DNA from 2 places in the Paraburkholderia sp. RL17-373-BIF-A genome. Region 1 is predicted to be linked to the other one. Evidence: riboswitches for the same ligand, from Rfam matches in the RefSeq annotation. Region 1 holds a riboswitch; the other holds the start of a gene.
What was found. A riboswitch is a leader RNA that binds a small molecule or an ion and turns the genes downstream of it on or off. The one in region 1 is predicted to bind glycine.

Region 1 (3,399 bases):
GCCGGCAATGCCGCCGGTGTGCTGCGCGTGCAGGAAGGCGATCAGGAGGTCGAGCGCGAGTTGCCGACGCGCAATGGCGACTACACCGGGTTCTACATCGCGGTGGCCGACGCCATCCGGCACGGCGTGAAATTCCCGGTCAGCGCACAGGACGCCGTCGACGTAATGACGGTTATCGAGCTTGCGGCGCGCAGTTCGGAAGAAGGCGTCCGGCTGCCGTTTGAGCGGATTCGCTGACGATTTGGCCGGCATGTCGAAACGGCTTGTGCACCTAAAATAGCACTCGCCACCCATGCCGCGCGGGCCAAACCCTGACAAGCCCGAAAGGAACATAACGTTACAAATAAGGCCGCGCTGCCGGTCAGCGCGGCCCGGCAGTCATCCGTTGCTACCGGGTAGCACCACACAACGACAATGACTTCCGGAGAGTCCATGCCCCGTACTATCCGCGCGCTCGCCGCGTGCGCCTTGCTCAGTTCCCTCGCCGCCTGTGTGGTGGCGCCTCAACCCCAGCCGGCGCCTCGTCCCAACCCGCAACAGATCGCGGATCAGCGCCTGCGTCAGGTCGACGGCCGCATCGACAATCTCAGCCGCCGGATCGACAACCGCGTGAATCAGGGCTATTACCCGCCGCCCCAAGGCGGCGCGCTGCATCATCGTCTAGACGTGATCCGTCAGGAAGCGCACGACATGGCCGCGCAACATGGCGGCGGCCTCTCCAGCGACGAACAGCGCGTGCTGAATCAGGAGCTGGACAACGCGGCGCACGCCATCGGCGAATAATCGCGCCGCACGTCAGGTCAGGCACCAAAAGCAGCACGAGCGCGGCATCACGTCCCGCGCTTTTTTTGACAGGCGCGAGAGCGGTGCGTCAACCGCCGCGCCGCTCGCGGGCCTTTATTTGACAAGCCCCCGGCCCTCGCGTACATTCGCCGCACGCGTCGGGAGAGCGCGCTGGCCGCTGAAAATCGCAGGCCGCGCCGCCGAAGGGGCACACCCGCAAACTCTCAGGCAAAAGGACCGACCGCGTCGAAAAACCCGCGTCCAGGCAACATCGAGGCACTCGTTTTTCGCACTCTGGAGAGCGGCAGTAGCCGTCTGCATCGTTTAATCGAGCAGATTCTGGCAAGCTGCCCACCGAAGGGGCGCGCGTTTCACCGCGGCACGTCAATGTGATCACGGTGGCGCAATCTCTCAGGTATCGAGGACAGAGGGGTCATGCAGGACCACGCTCGCAGCCAGAAGGCCGCGAGGCGTAGCGCCGCATGGCCTTTTTTGTTTCGCGAGATGCCCGAGGCCCCATGACCGAACTCAAACACACCCCGCTTCACGCCACCCACCGTGCGCTCAATGCCCGCATGGTCGATTTCGGCGGCTGGGACATGCCTGTCAATTACGGCTCGCAAATCGACGAACACCGCGCCGTGCGCACCGACGCTGGCATGTTCGACGTCTCGCACATGTGCGTCGTCGATTTCACCGGCGAGCGCGTGCGCGCCTTCTTCGAATACGCGCTGGCGAACAATGTCGCCAAACTGCAAACGCTCGGCCGCGCACTGTACTCCTGCCTGCTGAACCCGGACGGCGGCGTGATCGACGATCTGATTGTCTATTACTTCGGCGAAGATCACTTCCGCGTGGTCGTGAACGCTGGCACCGCTGATAAAGACATCGCCTGGTTCGGCCAGCTCAACGCCGAAGGCGGCTTCGGCCTGACCATCACGCCGCGTCGCGACTTTGCGATCGTCGCCGTGCAAGGCCCGAACGCACGCGAAAAAGTCTGGCAAACCGTGCCGGCCGCGCGCGCCGCCACGGAAGCCTTGAAGCCCTTCAACGCCACTCGCATCGAAAACACGCCGTTCGGCGAATTGACCGTCGCCCGCACCGGCTACACCGGCGAAGACGGCTTCGAAATCATCGTGCCGGCGGATCACGTCGAAGCGCTGTGGAACGCATTGCAAGCCCAAGACGTGCGCCCGGCCGGTCTCGGCGCGCGCGACACGCTGCGCCTCGAAGCCGGCATGAACCTGTACGGCCAGGATATGGACGACAACGTCTCGCCGCTCGACGCCGGCCTCGCCTGGACCGTCGACCTCACCTCGCCGCGCGACTTCGTCGGCAAAGGCAAGCTGGAAGCGGACGGTTCGCAGGCCGCGTTCGTCGGCCTGATTCTGCTGAAGGACAACGGCAAGGCGGCAGGCGTGCTGCGTGCTCATCAGAAAGTCGTCACGCCGCAGGGCGAAGGCGAAATCACCAGCGGCACGTTTTCCCCGACCATGCAGGAATCGATCGCCTTCGCGCGCGTGCCGAAGGGCGTGCAGCCAGGCGACACCGTGCACGTTCAGATTCGTGACAAAAACGTTCCTGCAAGCGTGGTAAAACTGCCGTTCGTGCGCAATGGCAAAGTGCTTGCGGTTTAAGCAACCGGCGCGTTCGTCCACTTTTTTCAAGTCACTACCGAATCACACCGCATAGGAGCATCCGATGAGCATCCCGGCCGATCTGAAATACACCGAATCGCACGAATGGGTCCGCACCGAAGCGGACGGCACGCTGACGGTCGGCATCACCGACCACGCGCAGGAAGCGCTCGGCGACATCGTCTTCTTCGAAGTCCAGGAACTGGGCAAGACCGTCACGGCAGGCGACACCGTCGCCGTCATCGAATCGGTGAAAGCCGCTTCCGATATCTACGCGCCGGTTTCGGGCGAAATCATCGAAGCGAACACCGCCGTGGCCGACACGCCTGATTCGGTGAACAGCACGCCGTACGAAAGCTGGCTCTTCAAGATCAAGCCGGCTGCGGACGCCACGCAGGACCGTCTGATCGACGCCGACGCGTACACCAAGTCAATCGGCGCCTGATTCACCTTTACGTTTAACCCGACAGGTGCGGTGTCCTTTTCGAACGGACAGCCGCACCGCCAGGAACACCCATGAAGCTCGAACACCCGGATCGTCTGATGAACCGCACTCCTCTCTCGCTCGCCGCGCTCGAAGTGCATGACGCCTTCGCCGAACGGCACATCGGCCCGGACGCGGCCGACCAGCACGCGATGCTCGAAGCCCTCGGCTTCGCGTCGCGCGCCGCGCTGATCGACGCCGTCATTCCGAAGACGATCCGCCGCACCGAAACGCTGCCGCTCGGCCCCTTCGCGCAACCGAAGAGCGAAGCGGAAGCGCTCGCCGCGCTGCGCGAACTCGCGGACAAGAACCAGGTGTTCCGCTCGTACATCGGGCAGGGCTATTACAACGCGCACACGCCGACGGTGATTCTGCGCAACGTGCTGGAAAATCCGGCGTGGTACACCGCGTACACGCCGTACCAGCCGGAAATCTCGCAAGGCCGTCTGGAAGCGCTGTTGAACTTCCAGCAGATGATCGTCGACCTGACGGGTC
Region 2 (3,399 bases), on a different contig from region 1:
GTGATGGCGGGCAGTCTCGTCGGCCCGCTGGTGGGCGGCGCGCTGCCGCCGCTGATCGGTATCCGCAACACGTTTTTCATTGCCGGCGCGATGATCTTCTGCGCGTTCATCGCGACCACGCTGCTCGTCAAGGAGCAACCGGTCGAGCGCAAGGGCGGCAAGGCGCACGCAGCGGACGCGGCGACCGGCTGGGCCAGCGTGCCCGACCTGCGGCCGGTGCTGGCAATGCTGTTCACCTCCGGCTTGCTGATGTTCGCCAACATGTCGATCGAGCCGATCATCACCGTGTACGTCGCCCAACTGGTGCACGACGCAAGGCACGTCACGCTGGTGTCCGGCTTCGTGATGTCGGCGTCGGCGTTGGGCAGCGTGCTGGCGGCTTCGCGTGTGGGGCGTCTGGCCGACCGCATCGGCGCGCCCAGGGTGATCGTGGTGTGTCTCGCCGTGTGCGCGGCCTTGCTGGTGCCGCAGGCGTTCGTCACGAGCGGCTGGCAACTGGTGGCGCTGCGCTTTCTGATGGGCTTGGCGCTGGCCGGCCTGCTGCCGTCGATCACGAGCGTGATCCGCCACAACGTGCCCGACCGCTCGGCCGGCTACATTCTCGGTTATGCGACTTCGGCGAATTACGCGGGCCAGGTGGCGGGTCCGCTCGCGGGCGGCTTTGCCGGCGCGCATTTCGGCATGCAGGCGGTGTTCCTCATCACCAGCGCGTTGATGCTCTGCGGGGCGCTGTTCAACGGCTGGGTGTTCAGAGGCTCGGGTGCCCGGTCTGGCTGACCAGGCAACGGATAGCGCGTCTGAAGCGAATCAACGACGCGAATCGAACGCGATGCGTACCGCGAGTCCGGCGAGCACGGTGCCCATCAGCCAGCGCTGCATCAGCAGCCACATCGGACGGCCGGCGAGAAACACGGCGATCGAACCCGCCATGCTCGCGATCAGCGCATTCACCGTCACGCTGATGACGATCTGCACGCAGCCAAGCGCAATGGACTGCGCAAGCACGCTGCCGTGCCCCGGCGAAATGAATTGCGGCAGCAGCGACAGATACATCACCGCGATCTTCGGATTCGCGAGGTTGGTGACGAGGCCCATGGTGAACAGCTTGCGGCGGCTGTCGTGCGGCAGATCGCGGACCTGGAACGGCGAACGGCCGCCCGGCTTGACCGCCTGCCACGCCAGATACAGCAGATAGAGCGCGCCGCCGAAGCGCAACGCGTCGTACGCGTACGGCACCGTCAACAGCAGCGCCGTGATGCCGAACGCGGCGCAGAACATGTAGAACACGTAGCCGAGCGCGACACCGCCGAGCGAAACGAGGCCCGCGCGCCGCCCCTGGCAGAGCGATCGCGAGATCAGATAGATCATGTTCGGCCCCGGCGTGAGCACCATGCCGAGCGACACCAGACCGAAGGCGAGCAGCGTTGGGAAAGCGGGCACGTCATTCTCCTCTGCAAATGAAGGTTGGGCGGTGCCGCCAAATATAGCCGATGCCGGCCATTTCGGCGCGACGTACGGGCTCGAAAATTCGTAGCGACGCATGCCCCGCCTTCATCTCCACTCAAGCAGTTTCAGACCGCCGCTTGCGCAGTGCATCGCAGGAAAGACTTGCGGTGAAATTTTTTGAACGGTATTGTCGAGCCGTTCTGCAATGCAGCGCGGGAGAGATCGTCAGACGTTCGTGACGACGCCGACGGAGCAACCGCCCCGGAAACTCTCAGGCAAAAGGACCGCGCAGCAGGAACATCTGGAGAGCGGCGCACTGGACTACCCTGTGCGCCCACCGAAGGGGATTCCCCGCACACGGCTCGCATCGGGCCCGGCTGCCGCGGGGAAGAAACTCTCAGGTACATGGACAGATGGGGCATCGACGCCGGTTTCGACACGAAATCGACACCGGTGATGCTCAACTACTCTGGACCATGTCATGTCACGAATCGCCATTATCGGCGCCGGCATTACCGGCGTCACGACCGCTCACGCCCTCGCTCAGCGCGGCCACCACGTTACCGTCTTCGAGCGCCATCGCTATGCGGCGATGGAGACTTCGTTCGCCAACGGCGGCCAGTTGTCCGCCAGCAATGCCGAAGTCTGGAACAGCGCGGCCACCGTCATGAAGGGCCTGCGCTGGATGCTCACGCGCGACGCCCCCTTGCTGCTCAACCCCACGCCCACCTGGCACAAGTACTCGTGGATGGGCGAATTCCTGCGCGAGATTCCACACTACCGGACGAACACGGTTGAAACCGTGCGGCTCGCGATTGCCGCGCGCGAACATCTGTTTTCGATCGCCGAGACCGAAGGCATCGACTTCGATCTGGAGCGGCGCGGCATTCTGCACATCTACAAGACCCGCAAGGAATTCGACGCCGCGAGCAAGGTGAACGAACTGCTGCGCGAAGGCGGGCTCGACCGCAATCCGGTGACGGCGAGCGAGCTGCATGGCATCGAGCCCACGCTGCACGGCGATTTTTACGGCGGCTTTTTCACACCATCCGATTCGACCGGCGATATTCACAAGTTCACGCGCGGCCTCGCTCAGGCGTGCGTGCGGCACGGCGTCGAGTTTCATTACGATGCGCAGATCACGTCGATCGAGCAGCCGCCGGAGGGCCGCTTTACGCTGACGGTCGATCTCGAAGGCGAGTCGCAGCGGTTCGCGTTCGAGCGGATCGTCGTGTGCGCGGGCGTGAAGAGCCGCGATTTCGCCTCGATGCTGGGCGACCACGTGAACATCTACCCCGTCAAAGGCTATTCGATCACCGTCTGTCTCGATGACGAACTCAGCCAGCAGCGCGCGCCGTGGGTGAGCCTGCTCGACGACAGCGCGAAGATCGTCACGAGCCGGCTCGGCGTGGATCGTTTTCGCGTGGCCGGCACGGCGGAGATCAACGGCTTCAACCGCGATATCCGTTCGGACCGGATTGCGCCGCTGGTGGACTGGACGCGGCGCTATTTCCCCGAGGTGTCGACCTCGCGCGTGATTCCGTGGGCGGGCTTGCGGCCGATGCTGCCGAGCATGTTGCCCAAGGTGGGCCGCGGCAAACGGCGCGGCGTGTTCTACAACACCGGGCATGGACATCTGGGCTGGACGTTGTCGGCCGCGACGGCGCAGGTGTTGGCGGGCGCGATTCAGTAGCGCTTGCTGACAGGGTTTTGCAGGCGGCGGTAGCGCGATGTCACCACTGCCGCCGCCGAATGCAAAATTCGCCACTTCTGCTAGTGTTCTCCCCATACGCATCAGTGCCGCGGAGAACTCCATGCCCTACACCCGTGCAGCGAACCACAAGGCAGACAGCGCACGCCTGAGCGACGCGCAGATCGCCGCGGAGGCGACCCGGCGTCTCGCCTGGGACGCCGCGGTCCCCGAACACGCCGTGAAAGTCCACGTCTCGCGCG

Region 2: linked by a shared signal. The riboswitch ahead of P0D80_RS18080 (D-amino acid dehydrogenase) and the one ahead of gcvT (glycine cleavage system aminomethyltransferase GcvT) in region 1 are both predicted to bind glycine.

The regions. Positions count from the first base shown of each region.
Region 1 is NZ_JARESO010000009.1:268,480-271,878, reverse strand. It holds gene P0D80_RS14365 (oxidoreductase) at 1-237, shown strand, start outside; gene P0D80_RS14360 (hypothetical protein) at 433-783, shown strand; glycine riboswitch at 933-1,033, shown strand; glycine riboswitch at 1,068-1,221, shown strand; gene gcvT (glycine cleavage system aminomethyltransferase GcvT) at 1,302-2,420, shown strand; gene gcvH (glycine cleavage system protein GcvH) at 2,485-2,865, shown strand; gene gcvP (aminomethyl-transferring glycine dehydrogenase) at 2,937-3,399, shown strand, end outside.
Region 2 is NZ_JARESO010000013.1:76,602-80,000, reverse strand. It holds gene P0D80_RS18090 (MFS transporter) at 1-777, shown strand, start outside; gene P0D80_RS18085 (LysE family translocator) at 808-1,440, opposite strand; glycine riboswitch at 1,650-1,743, shown strand; gene P0D80_RS18080 (D-amino acid dehydrogenase) at 1,928-3,139, shown strand; gene P0D80_RS18075 (BON domain-containing protein) at 3,261-3,399, shown strand, end outside.